2 regions of the Nesiotobacter zosterae genome follow, and region 1 is predicted to be linked to the other one. Evidence: predicted binding sites of a transcription regulator. Region 1 holds the regulator's gene; the other holds the start of a gene.

Region 1 (11,039 bases):
CCAGTGCGGGGTAGCCAGACACCTTGGCAGAAGCCAGCGCCTTGATCGCGGCGTTGGCTTCAAACGTATCGCCGTCTTCAACGGGCTCCGGCAGATCCAGATCTCCTGCAGAGACCACCTCAAAGCCAAAAGGTTCCAGGAGTTGGTTTATCTCCTTCAGCTTGCCCTTGTTGTGGCTGGCAACGACCAGACGGCCCGGTTCAAGACGACGATTTTCCATTCTTGTTCTTCCTTAGAGGATGGAGAGCTTCTGCAGTTCCACCAGTTTGGAGATGCTGTTCTTTGCAAGCCCCATCAGCTGGCCAAACTCTTCTTCGCTGAATGGCTTTCCTTCAGCGGTGCCTTGAATTTCAACAATGCCGCCCTTGCCGGTCATCACGAAATTGGCGTCGGTTTCAGCTGAGGAGTCCTCAGCATAGTCAAGGTCGGCCACAGGCGTTCCTTCATAAATCCCGCAGGAAATGGCGGCGATGTGATCAACCAGCACATCATCCTTCACCATGTCGCGTGCTTTCATCCACTGCAGACAGTCGTGGAGAGCAACCCATGCGCCGGTGATGGAAGCCGTACGTGTACCGCCATCGGCCTGAATGACATCACAGTCAACAGAGATCTGACGCTCGCCAAGGGCCTTCAGGTCCACCACAGCACGCAGGGAGCGACCAATAAGACGCTGAATTTCTTGGGTACGGCCAGACTGTTTGCCTGCCGAAGCTTCACGGCGCATGCGGTCATGGGTGGCTCTTGGAAGCATGCCATATTCAGCGGTGACCCAGCCCTGGTTCTGGCCGCGCAGCCATGGCGGAACACGCTCTTCAAGGCTTGCGGTACAAAGGACGTGCGTATCGCCAAACTTGACGAGGCAAGAGCCTTCTGCGTGTTTGGACACACCACGTTCAAGGGTAACTGGGCGCATTTCTTCGGGTGCGCGTTTGGATGGACGGATCACTGCCAACTCCATTGATTTGTCGGGGCATACGGCATGGCTTGCCTATAGCTCGCGGTGGTTTTAACCCCCAATGTCTTTGAGCGCAAAGGCTGCGTTCAAAATTATGACTGGAATTGTCGAAATGGGTTTCGCGAACCGGGAGAGCGAGGATATAGAATAAAGAGCAATCCCCACTTATATTTGGTTTTCGAGCCCTATTGATCCGGAGTGAGCAGACTAGTGACCAGTGGACCACCATCCGTTCCTCTTGAAGATCTTGACGAGAGATCACGCGAAATTTTTCGCCGCATCGTCGAAAACTATCTAGGCACGGGCGAAGCCTCAGGCTCGCGCAATCTGGCGCGCGGTCTCAGCAAGCCCTTGTCCCCTGCCTCGGTGCGCAATGTGATGTCCGATCTGGAGCACATGGGGCTGCTTTACTCCCCTCACACCAGTGCTGGTCGCTTACCCACCGAGACCGGACTGCGCCTGTTTGTGGATGGTCTTCTGGAAGTGGGGGACCTGACACGCGAAGAACGCGAGCAGATTGATATTCAGGTGAAAGCTTCCGGCTCAGAGAAGAGTTCTGCTCAACTCCTCACCGAAGCCAGTCAGATGCTCTCTGGTCTCAGTCGCGGCGCTGGCGTTGTCCTGGCCCACAAGACCGATGTGCCGCTTCGCCATGTGGAGTTCGTGCAGATCGAACCAACCAAGGCACTTGTCGTGTTGGTGAGTGATGATGGCTCCGTTGAGAACCGCATCATATCGCTTCCGGCAGGTCTGCCGCCCTCCGCGCTCATAGAAGCCTCCAACTACCTCAACTCAGTTATCCGCAACCGCACAATTGCGGAGGTTCAGAACGAGCTTGAGCGCCAGAAAAGCGAAAACAAGGCCGAACTTGACCGTCTTACAGAAAAGGTTGTTGCCGCTGGCATCGCTGTGTGGGGCGGAAAAGAGGGCGATGCGGATACGCTCATTGTACGGGGTCGATCCAATCTTTTGCAGGACGTGGGCCATGCCGAGGATCTTGACCGCATCCGTCTGCTCTTTGATGACCTTGAGAACAAGAGCGAGCTGATCCGCTTGCTTGAGCTTGCCGAAGGCGGAGAGGGCGTACGCATCTTCATCGGCTCGGAGACCAAGCTGTTCTCACTCTCGGGCTCTTCGCTCATTGTCTCTCCGTACCGGGACAGTGAACAGCGCATCCTTGGTGTTCTGGGGGTCATCGGTCCGACGCGGCTCAACTATGCGCGTGTCATCCCAATGGTGGATTACACGGCACGTCTCGTAAGCCGCCTGCTTCCATAACGCATCCGAAACAAAAGAGATTTAGAGTGCTTTCTCCCGCAGAACTCGAACGATACGCCCGTCACATCGTCCTCAAAGGCGTCGGGGGCCCCGGCCAGCAAAAGCTCAAGGACGCCAAGGTGCTTGTGATTGGCGCAGGAGGGTTGGGCGCTCCGGTCCTGCAATACCTTGCCGCCGCGGGTGTCGGGACGCTTGGTATATTGGACGATGATGTGGTGTCATTGTCCAATCTTCAGCGGCAGATCATTCATGATACTGATCAGCTGGGCGAGCCCAAGGTGGCAAGCGCGGCAGAAACCATTGCCCGCCTTAACCCCTATGTTCAGGTGCGCCCGCACCCAACCCGGTTCAGCGGTCAGAACGCGATGGCTCTGGTGAGCAGTTATGATCTGGTGGTTGATGGCTCCGATAACTTTGAAACCCGCTATCTGGCAAGCGACGCCTGCTACTTTGCCAAGAAGCCACTGGTTACGGGTGCAGTCGGCCAGTTTGATGGTTCGGTGACGCTGCTCAAGCCTTACGAGACGGATGCAGAGGGCGCCCCAAACCCGACCTATCGCTGTCTCTTTCCCAAACGCCCAGCTGCAGGCAGCATTCCTACCTGCGAAGAAGCTGGGGTGCTGGGCGCGCTGACGGGCGTTATCGGCTCGCTTCAGGCACTGGAAGCCATAAAGGAAATCGTGGGCTTCGGAGAAGGCCTTGTAGGCAGATTGCTTTTGGCGGACACGGCAGTCATGCGGTTTGAAACCATCACCTACAAGCACAATCCAGCCAACCCGCTGAACGGCGATGCTCCAAAGAGCTGGGCTGAAATGCTGGAGTTGGATCTCTGAGAAACGACGCAAGGAATGAGAACGGCGGCACATGGCCGCCGTTTTTAGTCTAGAAGGTTTTTGCGACCGACAGTTTGAAGCTTCGGCCCTTACCCTCAGTCCCGCTCAGGTGGGGCGTGTAGGCTTTGTCGAAGATGTTCGTGACGCTTGCCCGCACTTCGGCGCCGGCCATCCAACCCTCCTCGGGGAGCCAGCTCAGACTGGCGCCGTGGAGAGCGTAGCCTCCCGTTTCGCTGTCTGCACTGTTGACCCGGTCCTGCCGCGCATAAAAGTTGGACCGCCAGGACACATCCAGATTGTAGTCCTCAAAGCGATATCCCACGGAGATGAAGGCGTTGTCTGCTGCCACAGATTCCAGATAGGTGTCGTCAGAGAGGTTGTCTCCGCGGGTCAACGCCGCCCCAAACGAGCCATACCACGTGGGCGATGCATATCCGGCCTCGACCTCAACACCTTGGAGGCGTACATCCTCAATTGCAGTGGTAATGGCACCACCCGCCATGTGGTCAAACGTGGTGTAGAGATAGTTCTCAACATCGTTGTGGAAGCCAGTGACCTTCAGGCGCACGCCATCATCATCCTGAAGAACGTTGTCGAACTTGAAGCCAAAACCGGCTTCAAAGTTGTTGGACTTCTCCTTGCCGAGGTCCGTGAAGCCACCACCTGTGAACGCTTCATCAATGACCGGCATGCGTTCAGTATGAGAAACGGAGCCAAAAACGTTCAGCCAAGGGGTAAGTTCATAGATGGCCGCCAGTTTTGGAGAAAACGCCGTGTCGCTCACATCATCGCGGAGGCTCACACCTTCGCCCGGAGACAAGCGGGAATAATCCACACGCAGACCAGGGATAAGGGTAAGGCGATCAAACAGGATCACTTCAGCCTGACCGTAGGCACCAATCATGCGGGATTCCCCTTCGGGATGAGAAGATGCCCCATGTGACGTTGACCCGTCCGGGTTCAGGCGAGGGTTCAGGCGCTCACGATAGTGGCCTTGAACACCAAACGTCAAAAAGGCCAGAGCGGAATCTGAGAACTCTATTTGCGATGTGTTCTGCAGCTTGCCCTGCCAAGTCTTGTAGACGTATTCCGCTTCAAGCCCAAACGCTGGCTGGCCGTCCCAAGGGTTTCGGTAGGTGATGTCGTCCAGCTCACGCTTGGTCTCGCTGTAGGCAAGCTGCGCTGTCAAATCGAGTAGGTCATTGCCGGCAAATGCGTTCTCATAGGTGAGGCGCCCTTGCTGCTCGCTTATCTCTTGATCGGCATAGCCAAACATTGGCTCATAGGTGATTTGGTCATAGAGGCCGTTGCCTGATTTGTTGATGTTGAAGTAACTCGCTGTCAGAGACTGATCCCGATCCGTCCCGAAAGTGTATTTCAACTTTGCAAGGCCAGACAGGTCCGTGAACAGAGAGTTGCCCAGCTCTTCGCCTTTGGCTGCATCGTAGTTGCCATAGCGGCCGTAGTTAAAATTCGCCACAAACTCAATATCTTCGACAGGCTTCATTGCCGCGATTATGGAGTTGCGAGAGCCATTGCCATTGGAGTCCCAGGTGGTTTTGGCACGCACCGCAACGGTGTCATCCCCCTCAAGAAAGTCTGAGGCATCCTTTGTGCGGGCACTGACCGTCCCGGCCAAAGCGCCCGATCCGTAAAGCGTGGAGGAAGCTGGCCCACGCAGGACTTCCACCTGCTTGAACATTTCCGGCTCGAAAAAGAAAGAACCCGAGCGGTAAGCTTCAAAGAACGAACGTACTCCATCCACTTGCATGATCATGCGATTTTCATCGGAAGACAACGCGCCGCCAATACCGCGCATGTTCAAGGATTGGCCTAGCGGATTGTCAGCGTTGATGGTGGTAACGCCCGGTATGGCGTCCAAAATCTCTCCCAGCGTGGCCGCCTGCGACGCCTCGATCTGCTCCTGCGTGACAACAGTCACCGCCTGCGGTGTATCAATGGCGATCTTTTCTTCACCCGCCGATACGACGATCTCGTCCAGTACGGTTGTTGCTTCTTGTGCTTGTGCCCCTGCCAACGGCAGGGCGAGCGAAAGGGTCGTGCCGGCCAGCAAGGCGGCACGGGAAACGGTTCCATTAAACATGGCTGCCCCGGCATAAATTTTGACTATGGAGAAAGCTGGCTGGTCAGAATTTGGCTAGCGACCGACATACCCCTGTCGGTGAACGTGCCTACGTTTTATAAATATGAGTATTTTAGTCAAGTAATATTTAGGGGTAGTCTTCTCGGCATATCGCTTGCATGATTTAAAGCGTTGTAAAAACTAGAATATTCTGTTTCCCCTTGCCGCAACTTCCGTCGCTTTTTGGCCTCCTGCGCCGGTTCGCTGCAAACTCCATCGCCGATTTGGGCCCTCACCTTGCCTCCGAGCGGAAGCTCAGCCCTTGGAGCAAAGAGGGGGCGGTCCTCCCTCATGCGCGATGTGTTGCGTTCACCAGGATCCCAACGCGCTCAGCGCAATCCGATGTTTCAAATCGTGATGGCTTCAAGCATCGCGAGCCATTTGCGGACAATGTGGTGTTCGCGTCGGTAAAGGGGATTGCGCAGGGTGTCGGGAGTTTGGAAGCAGTTGAAGGGGTTTGGGACCATGGGGAGGAGTGGGCCCGATACGCCCACTCGATTAACACCAAAGACTAACGAAACGAGGCGTTTAGTGCGCCTCATCCCAATTGTCGGCAGCTTCAGCTTCCACCTTGAGCGGCACAGAAAGCGTTAGTGCTGGCTCTGCAGCTTGCTCCATGGTGCCGATGACAATATTCTTGGTTTCCTCGACCTGATCTTCAGGCAGCTCAAAGATGAGTTCATCATGCACCTGAAGCAGCATCTGCGCTTCCAAGCTCGAATTCTGCAACACGTCATCCATCCGCACCATGGCACGACGGATGATGTCCGCCGCTGAGCCCTGAATTGGGGCATTGATTGCAGCGCGCTCATAGAACTGGCGCATGTTCGGGTTCTTCGTGTTGACATCCGGATAGTGCGCCCGGCGGCCGAAAATGGTTTCAACATAGCCGTTGGCATGGACGAACTTTTTCGTCTCTTCCATGTACTCCTGAATGCCTGGGAAGCGCTGGAAGTAGGTCTTGATGTAATCGCCTGCCTCACCTCGCGAAATGCCCAGCTGATTGGCCAGACCGAAGGCGGAAATGCCGTAGATGATGCCGAAATTGATGGCCTTGGCCTGACGGCGGATCATTGGGTCCATGCCTTCAATTGGCACACCGAACATCTCTGAGGCCGTCATGGCGTGAATGTCCAGATCTTCCGCAAAGGCCTTTTTAAGCTGCGGAATGTCAGCCATGTGAGCTAAAACACGCAACTCGATCTGACTGTAGTCAGCTGAGATGAGCTTCTTGCCCTTGGCTGCCACGAATGCCTTGCGGATCTTTCGGCCTGCTTCCGTGCGGATTGGAATGTTTTGAATGTTCGGCTCGGAGGAGGACAGACGGCCCGTCGTTGTGGACGCCAGCGAGAACGAAGTATGCACACGCCCCGTTTCCGGGTTGATGTAGTTGGGCAGAGCATCCGTGTAGGTAGACTTGAGCTTGGACAGCTGCCGCCACTCCACGATCTTGGAGGGCAGCGGCTCACCTTGCGCCGCCAGATCCTCCAACACAGATGCGGAGGTAGACCAAGCGCCGGTCTTGGTCTTCTTGCCACCCGGCAGACCCATCTTGCCAAACAGGATTTCTCCCAGCTGCTTGGGGCTGCCGATGTTGAAACTCTCACCGGCCATCTCAAAGATTTCGGCTTCTACGCTTGCTGCGCTCTGCGCAAAGTCTCCCGAGAGGCGGGAAAGCATCTGCCGGTCGATGGAAACACCGCGGTGCTCCATCTTTGCAAGCGTTTCCACCATTGGGCGCTCGAGGCGCTCGTAGACATGTGCCATCCCTTCTGCGGCAAGGCGAGGCTTCAAGATGTGCCAAAGGCGTAAAGTCACGTCCGCATCTTCGGCAGCATAGGCGGTCGCCTTGTTCAGCGGCACCTTGTCGAAGGTGATCATGTTGCGACCAGAGCCACAGACTTCCTTGAAGGGGATGGGCGTGTGATCAAGCCAACGCTGGGCAAGCTCATCCATGCCATTGCCGCCCACACCGGCATCAAGCACGTAGGAGAGCAGCATGGTGTCGTCGAACGGCGTCATTTCGATGCCGTAGCGGCTCAACACCAGCCAGTCATACTTCATGTTCTGCGCGATTTTCAGGATCGAGCGATCCTCAAGCATCGGCTTGAGCACTTCCAACGCGTCACTCAACTTGATCTGCCCGGGGACGAGGCCGCCTCCGCCCAGAAGATCGCCATCGCCGTCAACATGGCCAAGTGGGATGTAGCAGGCCTTGCCGGGGACAGCCGCAAGGGACACGCCCACCAAATCTGCCTGCATGGCGTTGAGATCGCTGGTTTCCGTATCAACTGCTACATGGCCAATTTCATAGATCTCTGCGATCCATTCCTTCAAGCGCGCGATATCGGATACTGTTTCGTATGCGGAACTATCAATGGATATGGAGCTTATTTCGGCCTTTTTTGCTTCCACCAATGCGCCAGGTGTCCACAGACCATTCCCCGTGTTTCCGCCTTCTGTACCGCTGTTGTTCTCAGGCTTTTCCTCCGCCGGTTTTTCTGGAGTCCAGCCCACAACCGGTACATCGGCCGGTTCAACTGCCTCTGCATCTGTACTGGTGATTTCCGCCACCTTGCGGGTCAGTGTCGTAAAGCCCATGGCCTTCAGGAAACCCAAGGCGGTCGGCCCATTCACCTGTGTGATGGAAAGGTCTTCCATCGGCACCTCAACCGGCACATCTTCCTTCAGCTGAACCAACTGCTTGGAAATGCGGGCCTGCTCGGCAAACTCGATCAGGTTTTCACGGCGCTTCTTTTGCTTGATGGTCTCCGCCTGTAACAGCAGCGTTTCAAGATCTCCAAACTCGTTGATCAGAAGGGCCGCTGTCTTGAGACCAATCCCGGGAACACCCGGTACGTTGTCCACGCTGTCTCCTGCCAGAGACTGCACCTCAACAACCTTGTCGGGCCCAACACCGAACTTTTCAAAAACTTCCTCTGAGCCGATCACCTTGTTTTTCATGGTATCGACCATGCCGATGCGGTCCGTCACCAGCTGCATAAGATCCTTATCGCCCGAGACGATGGTGACGCGGGCGCCAGTAGCGGCGGCCTGACGGGCATAAGTGGCAATCAGATCGTCTGCCTCATAGCCCTGTTGCTCAATTGCCGGCACGCCAAATGCGCGTGTTGCCTCGCGGATCAAACCGAACTGAGGAATGAGGTCTTCCGGCGCATCGGGGCGATGAGCCTTATATTCTGGGTAGATGTCATTGCGGAACGTGGTTCCGGACTTGTCAAAAATCACCGCAAAGTGCGTCGGCTCATCACCCTTTTCCTTGGTGGGCCCTTCCTGGATCATTTTCCAGAGCATGTTGCAAAAGCCAGACACGGCACCGACCGGCAGGCCATCTGGCTTCCGGGTCAAGGGCGGGAGCGCGTGATACGCACGGAAAATGAATGTGGAACCATCAACCAGAATGAGGTGATCGTTCTCGGTGAGCGCAGGTGCAGAGGATTGATTTGACATGAGCGCGATCATGCCCAGTCGCGCCACGGTTGAAAAGGGAAAAAGCGCCCCTCAGTGAGCTATTCGCAGCTTTGATTAGTAATGGCAAACCCGCTGTGATTATGCCGACTACCGCCGTTCAACACTGCGCTCACCCATTTGAAAGGGGGCCGCATTGGCTGGCGGGTTGAAGTCAAATACCGCCAGATCATGCGATGTTTCCAAATCCCAATGCATGAAGCGCACATGGGTCTGAGGTTCTCCGGGCTCTTTGGTGTGGGTGAGGATCAGATATCTCGGCAAACCGGTATCGGAGGAAATCCAAACCTGCCAATGCAGAGTTTCGGAGACAAAGGCCAGATGATCTGCATCGCCCTCCGGGAAGCTGGTGCGTCCGATGAACAAAGCCCGCTTGGTGAGTGTTGGCAGGCGCTCTGACAAGTTCCTGTCCACGATATCAAGCCCGGGAAGTTTCAGACCGAAATCCTCCCGCAAAACCATCAGAAGGTCCATGTTGGTGGCGTTGAAGTCGCCCTCCGTGAAGAGGTTCCGAGTCTTGTCATAGTAGCTGATGATGCCGTCATAGAAATACAGCTCACTGACACCATCAACTCTTGGCATGATGATCTTCAGCTTGTCAGTGCCGGAAATTTTAGCCTGATATTGATAGACGAAATTGAGCGATACGCCATCCCGGAACACCCGTTCCTCGCTCACAACTGCCGTAAAACCGATGTTTTCGCTCTCGGCAAAACGCTCCATCATGACATGAAGACGTTCTATGGCCCTGTTTTGCTGCCCCGCTGCAGGGACGACGAGGACCACGACAAAACATAGCAGAAAAAATAGCAGCGACGCACGCAGATGTGAGATCGGAAGCAGGTACAACATGAGTAGCCAGAGCCTTTTGTTGTTCTTGTTGCCGGCAAGCTGAAACTACTCTAGCTGAAGGATAGAAACAAATCCCTTCTTCTCACTCCTGAATCGGCGCAAATATGACGCTCTGACCTACCGTTTTCGCAATTAGGGGATCATCCAACGATTGGAGGCAGATCAAAGCAGGGGCGCTTTTCTAATTGCGATCTTCCGGCTTCCACGGTGTGTCGCTGTCATGCTCGATGGTGCGCGGACCCGATTGGGATGGTCCTCTGGAATCGCCGGGCTTGTGGCTTGACCACTCATCCGCGTCCAGATCCACCACACCGTCTTCCGTACGATAGTGGCGGTGCATGTGCACGTTTCCATCTACTTGCACACGAGAGGCCAAAGCACGGCCAAGGTACGTCCGCACGGCTGGAATGAAGAGCAAAAGACCAATGGCATCAGTAAAGAAGCCAGGAATGAGAAGACAGATGCCCGCGAGAACGATAAACGCACCATGTACCATTTCGTCGCCTGGCATGCGGCCCGCATCCATTTCTGAACGCATGCGCATCAGCAGGCTGAGTCCTTGGTGACGCAGAAGCGCTGTGCCAGTAACGGCCGTCAGAATCGTCAGCAGGATCGTTGGAATCGCGCCAATAACGCTTCCGACCTCCACGAACAAGAAGATCTCGACAGTGGGGACAAGGATAAAGGCGGCTAGAATTATAAGTCCGACAGGCATGGCGCTCGCATTGTTTTACCAAACGCCCTATATATATGGGTTGATGGCCAAAATTGCGAGTATGTATTGCTGGTAATGTCGCGGAAGACCTCTCTACTTCGAGTCTAAAGGGGCATCGGCAATAAAATTCGTGTTTGATATGGTGCTAAGCCATTGGATGTTGGCCTCATAACCCTTAGATTGGGGTCAATATGTACACTATGGCTGTTTAGGGCGTGTCACGCTGAGCCGAGGGGCGATGTCGAGATGCGGCAGCATTAACTACAAAGGATTGGTCGGTAACGCGACATGAGCGAAATTTTCGACGTCACCAATATCATCATTCTGGTCGTAGCAGTGGTCATTTTCCTGCGTCTCCGTTCAGTCTTGGGCAAGCGGACAGGGAACGAAAATCCGCCTTATGATCCGTACTCCGCTCAACCGGGCAAGGATGCTCAGCATGCACCGCAAGGCCAGTCTGGTGACAATGTCATTCAGTTGCCGGGCAGTGCGCAGCAACCTGCCGGTGTAAATGCCAACGAGGCACAAGAGCTTGCCGAAGAAGCCATTGACCAGATGGCACCAGTGAATACGCCGCTGAACGACAATCTCCGCGCTATCCTCGCCGCAGAGCCTGGCTTTAATCCCAAGGAGTTCCTGCAGGGCGCAGGTGCGGCCTATGAAATGATTGTCACCGCCTTCGCACAAGGTGACCGCAAGACCCTTAAGTCATTGCTTTCTGAGGATGTTTACGAAGGTTTCGTGGCCGCAATCGAAGCTCGTGAGGCCCGT
Region 2 (11,039 bases), on a different contig from region 1:
CCATGTATCACAACATCAAAAATGTATGGAAGTCTCTGCGCGCAGGTGCGGTTGGGACGATCGTTGGCCTTGGTTTCCTTGCAGGCGTGACAGCAACACCTGCTGCGGCCATTGAGATTCAGGAAGTCGAAAGCCCCGGCGGGATCAAGGCATGGCTTGTCGAGGACTATACAGTTCCAATCATTGCTATGGATTTCGCCTTTGAGGGCGGCACTTCGCAAGACCCCGGGGACAAGCTTGGTCTGACCTCCCTCCTTACCACAATGCTGGATGAGGGTGCCGGAGAGATGGACTCGCAGGCATTTCAGCAAAAGCTGGAAGACCTAACCATGGAACTGTCGTTCTCGGCGGGCCGAGATTACTTTTATGGGTCTTACAAGACGCTTGCGGCAAACAAAGACGAGACCAGTGCCCTCGTCCATGCCGCACTGACAAGCCCTCGATTTGACCAGCAGCCTCTTGAACGGATGAAGGCTAAGGCTCTTGCTGGAATTGAGCGCTCTCTAAAGCGCCCGGACTCCGTAGCCGGACTGGCCTTTTCCAAAGCCCTGTTCCCTGACCATCCTTACGGCTGGCCCAGCAGCGGCACCTTGGAAACAGTGACAACTCTGACAGCAGATGATCTTGCGGACCAGCACAAAAAGATCTTTGCCCGTGATGGTCTGACCGTGGGCGTTGTTGGGGCCATCAGTGCAGAAGACCTTGCACCGCTTCTAGACAAGGTGTTCGGTGGCTTGCCTGAGACTGGCAATCTGACGACCATTGAGGATGTGGAGCCCCAAACCGGCGTTGTCGAGCACATTGCTTTCGACACCCCGCAGACCTCCATCATGTTTGCGCTGCCGGGCTTGAAGCGCAGCGACCCTGACTTCGTAAATGCCTTTATCGCCAATCACATAATGGGCGGCGGCACGTTCTCCTCTTGGCTTTATGAAGAAATCCGGGAAAAGCGCGGCCTTGCGTACGGGGTTGGCTCGTATCTGGTACCACGCCAGCATACCGCTCTTTGGATGGGCTCAACGGGTACAGCAGGCGACAAGGCACCCCTCGCTGTCGATTTGATCAAACAGCAGTTGGTGCGTCTTGCGGAAGAAGGACCAACAGAGGATGAGTTAACCAAGGCCAAGGCATTCCTCACCGGCTCCTATGCGCTGCGTTTCGACAGTTCCAGCGCCATCGCAAACCAGTTGGTTGGAATTCAGACCGAGGAGCTTGGCATCGACTACATCAACACGCGCAACGACTTGATCAACGAAGTTACGCTTGACGACGTAAAGGCTGTCTCGAAAAAGCTTCTGAGTGGGGTTGAGCCCGCCATTGTGACCGTAGGCCCCTTCGGCGATGAGGCAAACGCAGCGGGCCAGTAAGCGCCTCTTTTTGACGAACTGAACAATGCCAGGCCGGGTAACTTTCTGCGTTATCCGGCCTGAGCGCGTTTTATAGGGCGTGGATTTGGCGCCCCCTGCAAAATGTCTGCTCGCACTGGACGAGGCGGCGAAAACAGGAAGCCTTGAGCGCAGCGGATGTCCATATCCAGCAGCTCGGTCACTTCACCCTCTTGCTCCACATGGTCCGCAATCAGCTCGATGCCATAACGCTGCAACAAGCTGCCGAAGTCTGCCGGGTGAATATTGCCTTGGGCCAAACTGTCATCTCGTTGCAGCAAGCGCGCCGCGTTGAGTTTGGCAAAGCGGAACCCCTTGTCCGCAAGCCCGCGGAAGTCCATACGAAGGTCCGTGATCTGGTCCACGGAAAAACGGAAACCAAGATCAGCCAGCGCGGCAAGGCTCTCGTTCTCAAGGAGACCCATGGACGCAACATGCGCCTGAGAAAACTCAAAGATCAGCAGGTCAGAGTAGCTCTCGTTGGCACGTACAAACTCTAGGAAGCCGGGGAAGAAGTCCTCATCCACCAAGGTTGCTGGCGAAAGATTGCAGAAAAGACCGGCCTCTCGGCTGCGTGAGGATAGGCGCTTCAAAATCTGCAAGGAGCGGAACAGCAGCAGGTTGTCGATGGCAGGCATCTGACCAGTGCGTTCTGCCTCTGCAAGAAACTCGACAGGTTCCAGTGTTTCGCCATCCAGACGGCGCAGGCGACTTAAAGCTTCGTAGTAGCGAACCCTGCGCTGCGGCAGCGTCACGATGGGTTGCAGATACAGATCAACGCGGCCAGCATCCAGCGCGGCGCTGATTTCTGCCGCCATGGCGGGATCCGGGCGTGGAATACGCGGGTCTGGTCGGCGAGGAGCTGATTGTACTGCTTCCGGAGCAGGTTGAGACTGCGCAGCTTGGGCTTGGGCTTGGGCGTGCACCTGTGCTTCTGCAACCGCTTCCGCTACACCACCTCCAGCCATTGCTGGCTGCTGCTGATAGGCTGCAGGCTGTGGCTGAACTGCTGCCGGATGTTGAGCAATCTGGGCCTGCGCATTTGGCAAGGCCTGTTGCGCGGGATAGGCGCCAGCCAATGCCGCTGTTGCTGCCGATTGATCTTCAACACGCGTCTCGATGTCGGCCATGGCTTCCGCCATCTGCTTTACCAGCGTGCCGATAACCTCCACCTCAGCAAACAACGGGTCGATTTCCTGACGGGTGCGGTGTGGCAGGTTTGTCTCCATACCGCTCATGCGACCTTCGAGGTTAACCACATCATCATCAATTTCTGAAAGGCGGTCTTCCAGTCGCTCAACCGTATCAGCGATATCGTCTTTCTCTTGCGTGCGAGACATGACCAGATGAATGACCATCATGGTGCACATCAAGGCCAGAGATACCGCAGCAGCCTCCCCAAAAGGACGCTGAAATTGGAATACCAGGACCAGTCCACATGAGACGGCCACAATCATCATGCATCCAAAAATAAAGAGTGTCGCTGACCTGGTCATACCGTTTTTTAATACCCTGCGTCGAATCGCGCCCAATGTGCAGGGATTTTGCCGCATTTGCACGACACGTTCGAATCCCAAGCGCTTTAATTGGGGGGAAAACCAGCGTTGTCCCCCGTAACATCCCTAGTATTTCAAGGTTTAAAATTTAACGGGGAAAGCTGACGGAGAGTTCATCACTTTTTTTCCGCAATTTTGCGTAAATTTCATCTGCTTAAATGATAAAGACATAAAATGTGGTGATGATGCACAGGGTGGTTTAGGATCGCTGCAAGTCTACATCATGCAAATATAAGAATGAAAACAGGCCACTTGTATGGACCAAACTAATGGTTTTGCGGAATTAAAAGAGTTACCGCATGGGCAGAGTGCCGATGCGAAGCCCGCTGAACCTGCGGAAATCTTGGAAAAAGAAATTCGCGATGCTTTAGAGCGCATTCTTGGCAGTGATGAATTCAACTCAGTTAGTCAACTGCGTCAGTTTCTCCGATTTATTGTTGAGGCCAAACTGGGTGGCGAAGGTCACCTGATCAAAGGCTACACGATTGCGACCACAGCTTTGGGGCGCCCTTCCTCGTTCAATCCGGCAAACGATCCGATCGTCCGAGTGGAAGCATCCCGGCTTCGAAAACGGCTTGAGGAATACTACAATGGCAGTGGGCGCAATGATCCCATTCACATCGCCATGCCGGTTGGAACGTATTCGCCCCAGTTCACGAGGCGTGATGACCCCGCGCCCAGTCAGACACACGAAGTCCAGCAAGCGGTGCATTCGCCCGTGTCCACCTTGCCCGGAGGCGGCGGCCACGACACAGTCGCCTATCTGTTGGGCAAGCAGCAAAAACTCTACAGGCAACGGCTGGCTCTAAGTATCGGCTTGTCCATGCTGGTGCTGATGTTGCTGGTTGTAGCTGCGGTTCTCAGCAAGCCCGGCCAGGCGTTGTTCAGCTATCTTTACGGCGAAAGTCACGAAACCATTGTCTTTACGCCGGGTGCGATCTCCATGCCCAGCCTTTTTGTTGATCAAATTGCTTCTGGCTCAACACGCACCGAAATGGTTCAGTCCGCTCAAGAGATCAAAGGCCTGCTGAAGTCTACAGTTCAACGGATGCCGATGGCAAAAGAAGCCTTTTCCGCAGAAGAGGAAGGCGCGCAGATTATCTCCGGTGCCATCTACTATGCGCATAACGGGACCACGGCATTTTCGTTTCGCGTAGATGAGCCAGAAAGCAGCATCCCGTTTATCCGTCGGCGGTTCAACTCGAAGGGCTCCATAGCGATATCACCGTGGCAAACGCGCGCTCAACTCGTGCGCTCTGCGGTGCAGGCCATGATGAGCCCGGACATGTTGCGCCCGCAGGTTGACCGCAACTCCAGCGCCTACAGCCTGACCCCCTATCGCGGGCGCAGCTGCGTTGTGGACGCCGAGTATGTGGTGGCCAACCGGTTTGCATATCCCCATGAGATCCGGGACATTGAAGATTGCCTGACCAAGCTGACGAGAGACCATCCAGACTTTGACCCGGCCCTGCTTGCTTCGGCAAACATCTTGCTTTTGCGCGCTATTCTTGAGGGCAGCAGCAGCGGCGAGGAGATAAAACGCGCTGAGATTCTGATCGACCGGATACAGCCTGCAAGCAAGCTCACCTCCCAATACCAGTCAACACAGATGCTACATGCACTTGCTCAAGGCGAACTTGAGGAAGCCCGCGTGCGCGGTCAGAACGCGATGCAGCTCAACCAGTTCGATCCAACAGTGCTTTCCGACTACGGCCAGCAGCTCTTGATCCTTAACGACTGGGAAGAGGCAATTACAGTCCTCAACTCCATCACCACGCCAAACATCACTTACCCAGACCGGTTTGATGCGCTTCTGGCATTGGCATATTACTCCCGAGGGCGCAGCGATGAGGCCTACACAACAGGTCTGCGCTTAAGGCCAGAGAGCTACCCTCTGGCTTGGCTGGTGAAAATTCTTGTGGCAGATGCAAAAGGCGAGGACGACGAAGTGGAGCAGCTCGCAAATGCGCTGCGGGCCACAGAGCCGGAAATTTTTGCGCATCCGCAATGTATCTTGCGACAACAACTCGGCCAAACAGCCTTCACTCAGCAGCTTTATGTTTCACTCAATGAGCTGGGCGTTGGCATTGAACGCAATGGCGGCAGCGACGTTTACGCAAATTGTGCCGCCGCATCCCCCTAGCTTCCTTCATTTTTTCGCTGTATCGGGAGTTTTCAAGCCAAAACAGGAGTCTAGACTTGTTCTGGCAACACTTTGTTTACCCTGTTTTTAGAAACTTAGCCCATGCAATAGGCACCTAATGAATTTCAAATGGCCAAAGCATGGAGGTCCCCCGCGTTATGGGAAGCTACACAAGTGGTATGCATGGGTTTTCCGCATGTGTGCTGGACCAAAACCTCGCCAGTGCCGCGCAAACGGCAAAACTGTTGCAAGGCACGGGGTTCATCGACGAGACGCCGCTCCTGTTTCAAGAAGGCAATGCGCTGATTGATCAGCTGAGCGTTGCCGCCGTTGACGTTGTTCTGGTGGATCTTGAAAAGCTTGGCGGGGAAGAAGCACTCGTGGACATCACGATGGCCTGTCCGGAGGCTATCCTGCTGGCCATGAGCAGCAAGGGCTCCGTGTCCCGTGCACTAGGCTCCATGAGCGCTGGCGCTCACGATTTCATCATCAAGCCGTTTTCGCAAAAGGCGCTTTCCGACAAGCTGGAGGCGCACCTGTCCACCAGGCGGCGACGCAAGTCCGCGCCGGCGAAACGCCCTGCTCCACCGGCTTCCAAGGTACCGCAAGTCTCAGAATGTCGTTTTGAGCGTTTTGTTGGCTCCTGTGACACCATGAGAGCGGTCTACGACCAGATTACGAAAATGGCTGGCTCCTCAGCGCCTGTGTTCATTACCGGAGAGTCCGGCACGGGCAAAGAGCTGGCAGCCCAAGCCCTTCACAACCGATCTCCGCGCAGCTCCAAGCCTTTCATCGCCATCAATTGCGCTGCCATTCCTCACGAGCTTATGGAAAGCGAAATTTTCGGCCATGTTCGCGGCGCTTTCACTGGCGCGACTGAAAATCGCCGAGGTGCAGCTGAACTGGCCGATGGCGGCACTCTATTTCTGGATGAAATCGGTGAGTTGGATCTGAAGCTGCAAACCAAGCTGTTGCGCTTCCTGCAAACCGGGACTTATCAGCGCGTTGGAGAAACCTCTCTTCGCAAGGTGGATGTGCGCATTATCTGCGCAACCAACCGCAACCCGCTTGTTGAAGTTCATGAAGGCCGTTTTCGGGAAGATCTGTTCTATCGCCTCCATGTCTTGCCGATCCACCTTCCGCCTCTCCGTGAGCGCCAGGACGATGTGATTGAGCTTGCAAAAACCTTCCTGCTCCGCTCTGCAGGCGAAGAAAGCAAGCGCTTTCAAGGCTTCACGGCCGATGCGGAGGCACTGATGCGGGCCTATAACTGGCCGGGGAATGTACGCGAGCTGGAAAACACGATCCGCCAGATTACCGTCATGCACGACAGTCTGGCAGTTACGGCGGACATGCTGCCCGCGCACCTTCGCCCTGCTGAAAAGGTTGGTTTTACGCCGCTAGATGACCCGCTCGACATGCGCAAAACCATATCTGAACGGTTCAGCTCAGTTGAGCCGCTCTGGTCGCAGGAAAAGCGCATCATTGAAAACGCACTCGCCGTTTTTGAAGGCAACATCGCACAGGCTGCCGCAGCTCTGGAAATCAGCCCTTCAACCATTTATCGCAAAAAACAATCGTGGGCTGAACGTCAGGCCTGTTAACCACCCCTCCCACCTAAGCCCTTCAAATTGTCCTAGGTTATTGTGCTGTCTAGGTTTAAGCGGTATATGCACCGCCCAAGACTATTCAAAACCGACGCCGTTGGTTTTAAGGGGGCTTAGGGATGCCACGCGACCTGGTAGCAAAAAAGAACACTGTGAAGTATGCGGCTGTGCCCGCACTGTTGGCCATGCTTGCCTTGAGTCCGGCTCAAGCTTCCGAGACCGCAGGCACTGAGCCATCTAACAGCTTAGCGAGCGCGCAGCAGGTGTTCCAAAACGCGTGGGACCAATCCCCCCTCAGCTTTACTGAAAAGACCTTTGCAAAGGCCGCGGCGCAAGGATACGGCGATTTTGATCCCGTTGACGCAGCGGTCTTCGATCAGAATGAGCCAATCATCGTTTACGCTGAACCTGTCGGCTACGCATTTCGCGAGGCAGATGGCGCCTATAACATCAACCTTAGCGTTGATTTTGAGCTGCGCAACATGACCGGTCAAATCCTCGCTTCTCAGAAAGATTTCGCGCAACTGCAAAACAGCAGCCGCAAACGGGTACACGAGTTCCAGACGTCACTCCAATTCGGCCTGCAGGGTCTGCAAGAAGGTGACTACACACTCATGGTTCGAATCAACGACCTGAACTCCAACAAAACCGGGTCCTTCGAACTGCCATTCTCCATGAATGGCCCAGTAGAATAACCCAAACCGTCCCCCGTTGAATCTAAGGTGGTGCATCTACGCAATTTTCGTGATGCATCACGGTTTTGTCACGTTTGAAGCGCACATTCCCTCAACCTCGGTGTCCATTCCGGCCCGCGCACTTGCGCGATTATTTTAAAAATTTTCCGGAAGCGTTCTTGACACTGACGTGCCCTAAAACTACATCCGCATTGGCTGTTAGCACTCTGCATGAGGGAGTGCTAATTGCTGCGGAGCTCGCTCCGCGAACTCTCAAAACACAAGTTTCACAGTTGCGTTCCGGCGTTGCCTAAGAGGGACGCCCCGCATGAGAGGAAGAACCAAGATGAAGTTTCGTCCGCTACACGACCGCGTAGTCGTTCGCCGCATCGAGTCTGAAGAAAAGACTGCTGGTGGCATCATCATCCCAGACACCGCTAAGGAAAAGCCTCAGGAAGGCGAGATTCTTGCAGTAGGCCCAGGCGCACGCAAGGATAACGGTGAGCTGATCGCTCTCGACGTTAAGGCTGGTGATCGCGTTCTGTTCGGCAAGTGGTCCGGCACCGAAGTCAAGATCGACGGTGAAGATCTGCTGATCATGAAGGAATCCGACATCATGGGCGTAGTGGCGTAATTCGCCCCCCATTTGTCCGATCCAAATCCTTCAATTTCAACGAATTTTAGAGTGAGACAAGACTGATGGCTGCTAAAGAAGTCAAGTTTGGTTCCGAAGCCCGCGACAAGATGCTCAAGGGCGTAGACATCCTCGCAAACGCTGTAAAGGTAACGCTCGGTCCTAAGGGCCGTAACGTTGTTCTGGACAAGTCCTTCGGCGCACCACGCATCACCAAGGATGGTGTTTCCGTGGCGAAGGAAATCGAACTGGAAGACAAGTTCGAAAACATGGGCGCACAGATGGTGCGTGAAGTTGCTTCCAAGACCAACGACATCGCTGGTGATGGTACAACAACTGCAACCGTTCTGGCTCAGGCAATCGTCAAGGAAGGTGCCAAGGCTGTTGCGGCTGGCATGAACCCAATGGACCTGAAGCGCGGCGTTGATCTGGCTGCTGCTGCAGCTGTTGCAGATCTGGAAGCACGCTCCAAGGCGATCTCCACTTCTGACGAAGTTGCTCAGGTTGGCACCATCTCCGCTAACGGCGACGAGCAGGTTGGTAAAGACATTGCAGAAGCAATGCAGCGCGTTGGCAACGAAGGTGTTATCACCGTAGAAGAAGCCAAGTCTCTGGAAACCGAACTGGAAGTCGTAGAAGGCATGCAGTTCGACCGTGGTTACCTGTCTCCATACTTCGTAACCAACGCTGAAAAGATGATCGCTGACCTGGAAAAGCCACTGATCCTTCTCCACGAGAAGAAGCTTTCCAACCTTCAGCCTCTGCTTCCAATCCTTGAAAGCGCTGTTCAGTCTTCCCGTCCTCTGCTCATCATTGCAGAAGACGTTGAAGGTGAAGCTCTGGCAACTCTGGTTGTCAACAAGCTGCGCGGCGGCCTGAAGATTGCTGCTGTAAAGGCTCCTGGCTTCGGCGACCGCCGCAAGGCAATGCTCGAAGACATCGCGATCCTGACCGGTGGTACCGTGATCTCTGAAGATCTGGGCATCAAGCTGGAAAACGTCACCATCGACATGCTGGGCACTGCTGAGAAGGTAAACATCTCCAAGGAAAACACCACCATCGTTGACGGCGCTGGCGACAAGGGCGACATCGAAGCACGCGTTGCTCAGATCAAGGCTCAGATCGAAGAAACCACTTCCGATTACGACCGCGAAAAGCTGCAGGAGCGTCTTGCAAAGCTTGCTGGCGGTGTTGCAGTTATCCGCGTTGGCGGTGCAACCGAAATCGAAGTTAAGGAGCGCAAGGACCGCATCGACGATGCTCTGAACGCAACCCGCGCAGCGGTTGAAGAAGGCATCGTACCAGGTGGTGGTACCGCTCTTCTGCGTGCGAAGGATGCTGTTGCAAAGCTGCATTCCGACAACGCTGACATTGAAGCTGGTATCAAGATCGTTCTGCGCGCTCTGGAAGCTCCAATCCGTCAGATCGCTGAAAACGCTGGTGTTGAAGGCTCCATCGTAGTTGGCAAGGTTATGGAAAACACCGACGGCAACTTCGGCTTCAATGCTCAGACCGAAGAGTACGTGAACATGGTTGAGGCCGGCATCATCGACCCAACCAAGGTTGTTCGTACAGCTCTGCAGGATGCAGCATCCGTTTCCGGCCTGCTGATCACCACAGAAGCAATGGTTGGCGAACTTCCTAAGAAGGACTCCCCAATGCCTCCAATGGGTGGCGGCGACATGGGCGGCATGGGCGGCATGGGCTTCTAAGGAAGTCTCAGCTCAGCTGACTGATTTAGGGCGTCCCTCGGGGCGCCCTTTTTCGTGGCTTGCCGCCATGCCTTTGCAGGTTTGACTTGTCCAAGGACAAGATCAGGGGGCGGCATGGGCTTCTAAGGAAGCCTCAGCTCAGCTGACTGATTTAGGGCGTCCCTAGGGGCGCCCTTTTTCGTGGCTTGCCGCCATGCCTTTGAAGGCGCGACTTGTCCAAGGACAAGATCAGGGGGCGGCATGGGCTTCTAAGGAAGTCTCAGCTCAGCTGACTGATTTAGGGCGTCTCTCGGGGCGCCCTTTTTCGTGGCTTGCCGCCATGCATTTGAAGGCTCGACTTGTCCAAGGACAAGATCAGGGGGCGGCATGGGCTTCTAACGAAGCCGCAGCTGAGCTGACTGATTTAGGGCGTCTCTCGGGGCGCCCTTTTTCGTGGGTCGCAGGCCATACTTTTTCGTTGCAGGAACCCAGCCTAAACCCCAAGTTTAGAACAGACATCCTCACCCGCCGTTGAGATGCCCCTTTATGAAGGAGCCGATATGACTGAGAAAACCGCCATTGTGTTTGGCGCAAGTGGATTGATTGGCTCAAACCTGGTGCGCCATTTGTTGGCAAATGAGAGCTACCACAAGGTTACAGTGCTTGTGCGCCGCTCTCTTGGCATCGAACATGCCAAGCTGGACGAACATCTCGTAGATTTTGCCAATACAAATGCTCTTAACACGCTCATCAGGGGCGATGACGCGTTTTCATGCCTTGGCACCACCCACAAGAAGGCAGGCTCACGGGAGGCGTTCCAGGCCGTTGATTTCACCTTGGTTCATACCTTGGCACAGATTGCGCGCGGCAATGGGGTGACGCACTTGCTCCTGGTGTCTTCTCTCGGCGCAAACCCGGGAAGCCGTAGCGCTTATCTACGTACCAAAGGGGAAGTTGAGCAGGCGGTCGCCGACCTTGGATTTCCGCGGACAAGCATTTTTCGTCCCTCGCTTCTGATCGGGGAGCGCAATGAGTACCGCCTGAAGGAGAGCCTTGCGGCAGCGATCTTGAGCCCTTTGGGCTTGTTCCTGTTGGGCCCGCTCAAACGCTACCGCCCGATTGCGGCAGAACAAGTCGCCAAAGCGATGATCGAAGTCGCAGCGCACCCGGCTGAGGGCCTTGCGATCTATCAAAACGAGGAAATTGCCGCTCTTTAACCTAGTGGTTTGGGGGCAACCCTGATTACCGTCAGTTGTTCACAAAACCTCCGATCAGCGAACAAATGTACTGTCGCTGTGTCGTTGACATGGTCGCTGTGTCAATATTGCGGTTATAGCTTGGGTAGTAGC

What was found. The regulator HrcA, encoded in region 1, represses chaperone genes, less so after heat shock. The targets are predictions, from matches to a motif close to GTTAGCACTCNCNNNNNGNGAGTGCTAAC.
Region 2: a site for HrcA is predicted at 7,584-7,612, ahead of groES (co-chaperone GroES). Genes of this name have one in related genera too.

Annotation. Positions count from the first base shown of each region.
Region 1 is NZ_JAWXVZ010000011.1:46,115-57,153, forward strand. It holds gene rdgB (RdgB/HAM1 family non-canonical purine NTP pyrophosphatase) at 1-220, opposite strand, end outside; gene rph (ribonuclease PH) at 233-946, opposite strand; gene hrcA (heat-inducible transcriptional repressor HrcA) at 1,169-2,236, shown strand; gene Q3Y58_RS16025 (molybdopterin-synthase adenylyltransferase MoeB) at 2,263-3,069, shown strand; gene Q3Y58_RS16030 (TonB-dependent receptor domain-containing protein) at 3,119-5,173, opposite strand; gene polA (DNA polymerase I) at 5,741-8,695, opposite strand; gene Q3Y58_RS16040 (DUF2092 domain-containing protein) at 8,792-9,553, opposite strand; gene Q3Y58_RS16045 (FxsA family protein) at 9,735-10,268, opposite strand; gene Q3Y58_RS16050 (Tim44/TimA family putative adaptor protein) at 10,557-11,039, shown strand, end outside.
Region 2 is NZ_JAWXVZ010000003.1:120,516-131,554, reverse strand. It holds gene Q3Y58_RS05290 (M16 family metallopeptidase) at 3-1,367, shown strand; gene Q3Y58_RS05285 (EAL domain-containing protein) at 1,418-2,746, opposite strand; gene Q3Y58_RS05280 (tetratricopeptide repeat protein) at 3,198-5,084, shown strand; gene Q3Y58_RS05275 (sigma-54 dependent transcriptional regulator) at 5,243-6,688, shown strand; gene Q3Y58_RS05270 (hypothetical protein) at 6,811-7,386, shown strand; gene groES (co-chaperone GroES) at 7,712-7,999, shown strand; gene groL (chaperonin GroEL) at 8,065-9,711, shown strand; gene Q3Y58_RS05255 (NAD(P)H-binding protein) at 10,251-10,907, shown strand; gene Q3Y58_RS05250 (hypothetical protein) at 10,939-11,039, opposite strand, start outside.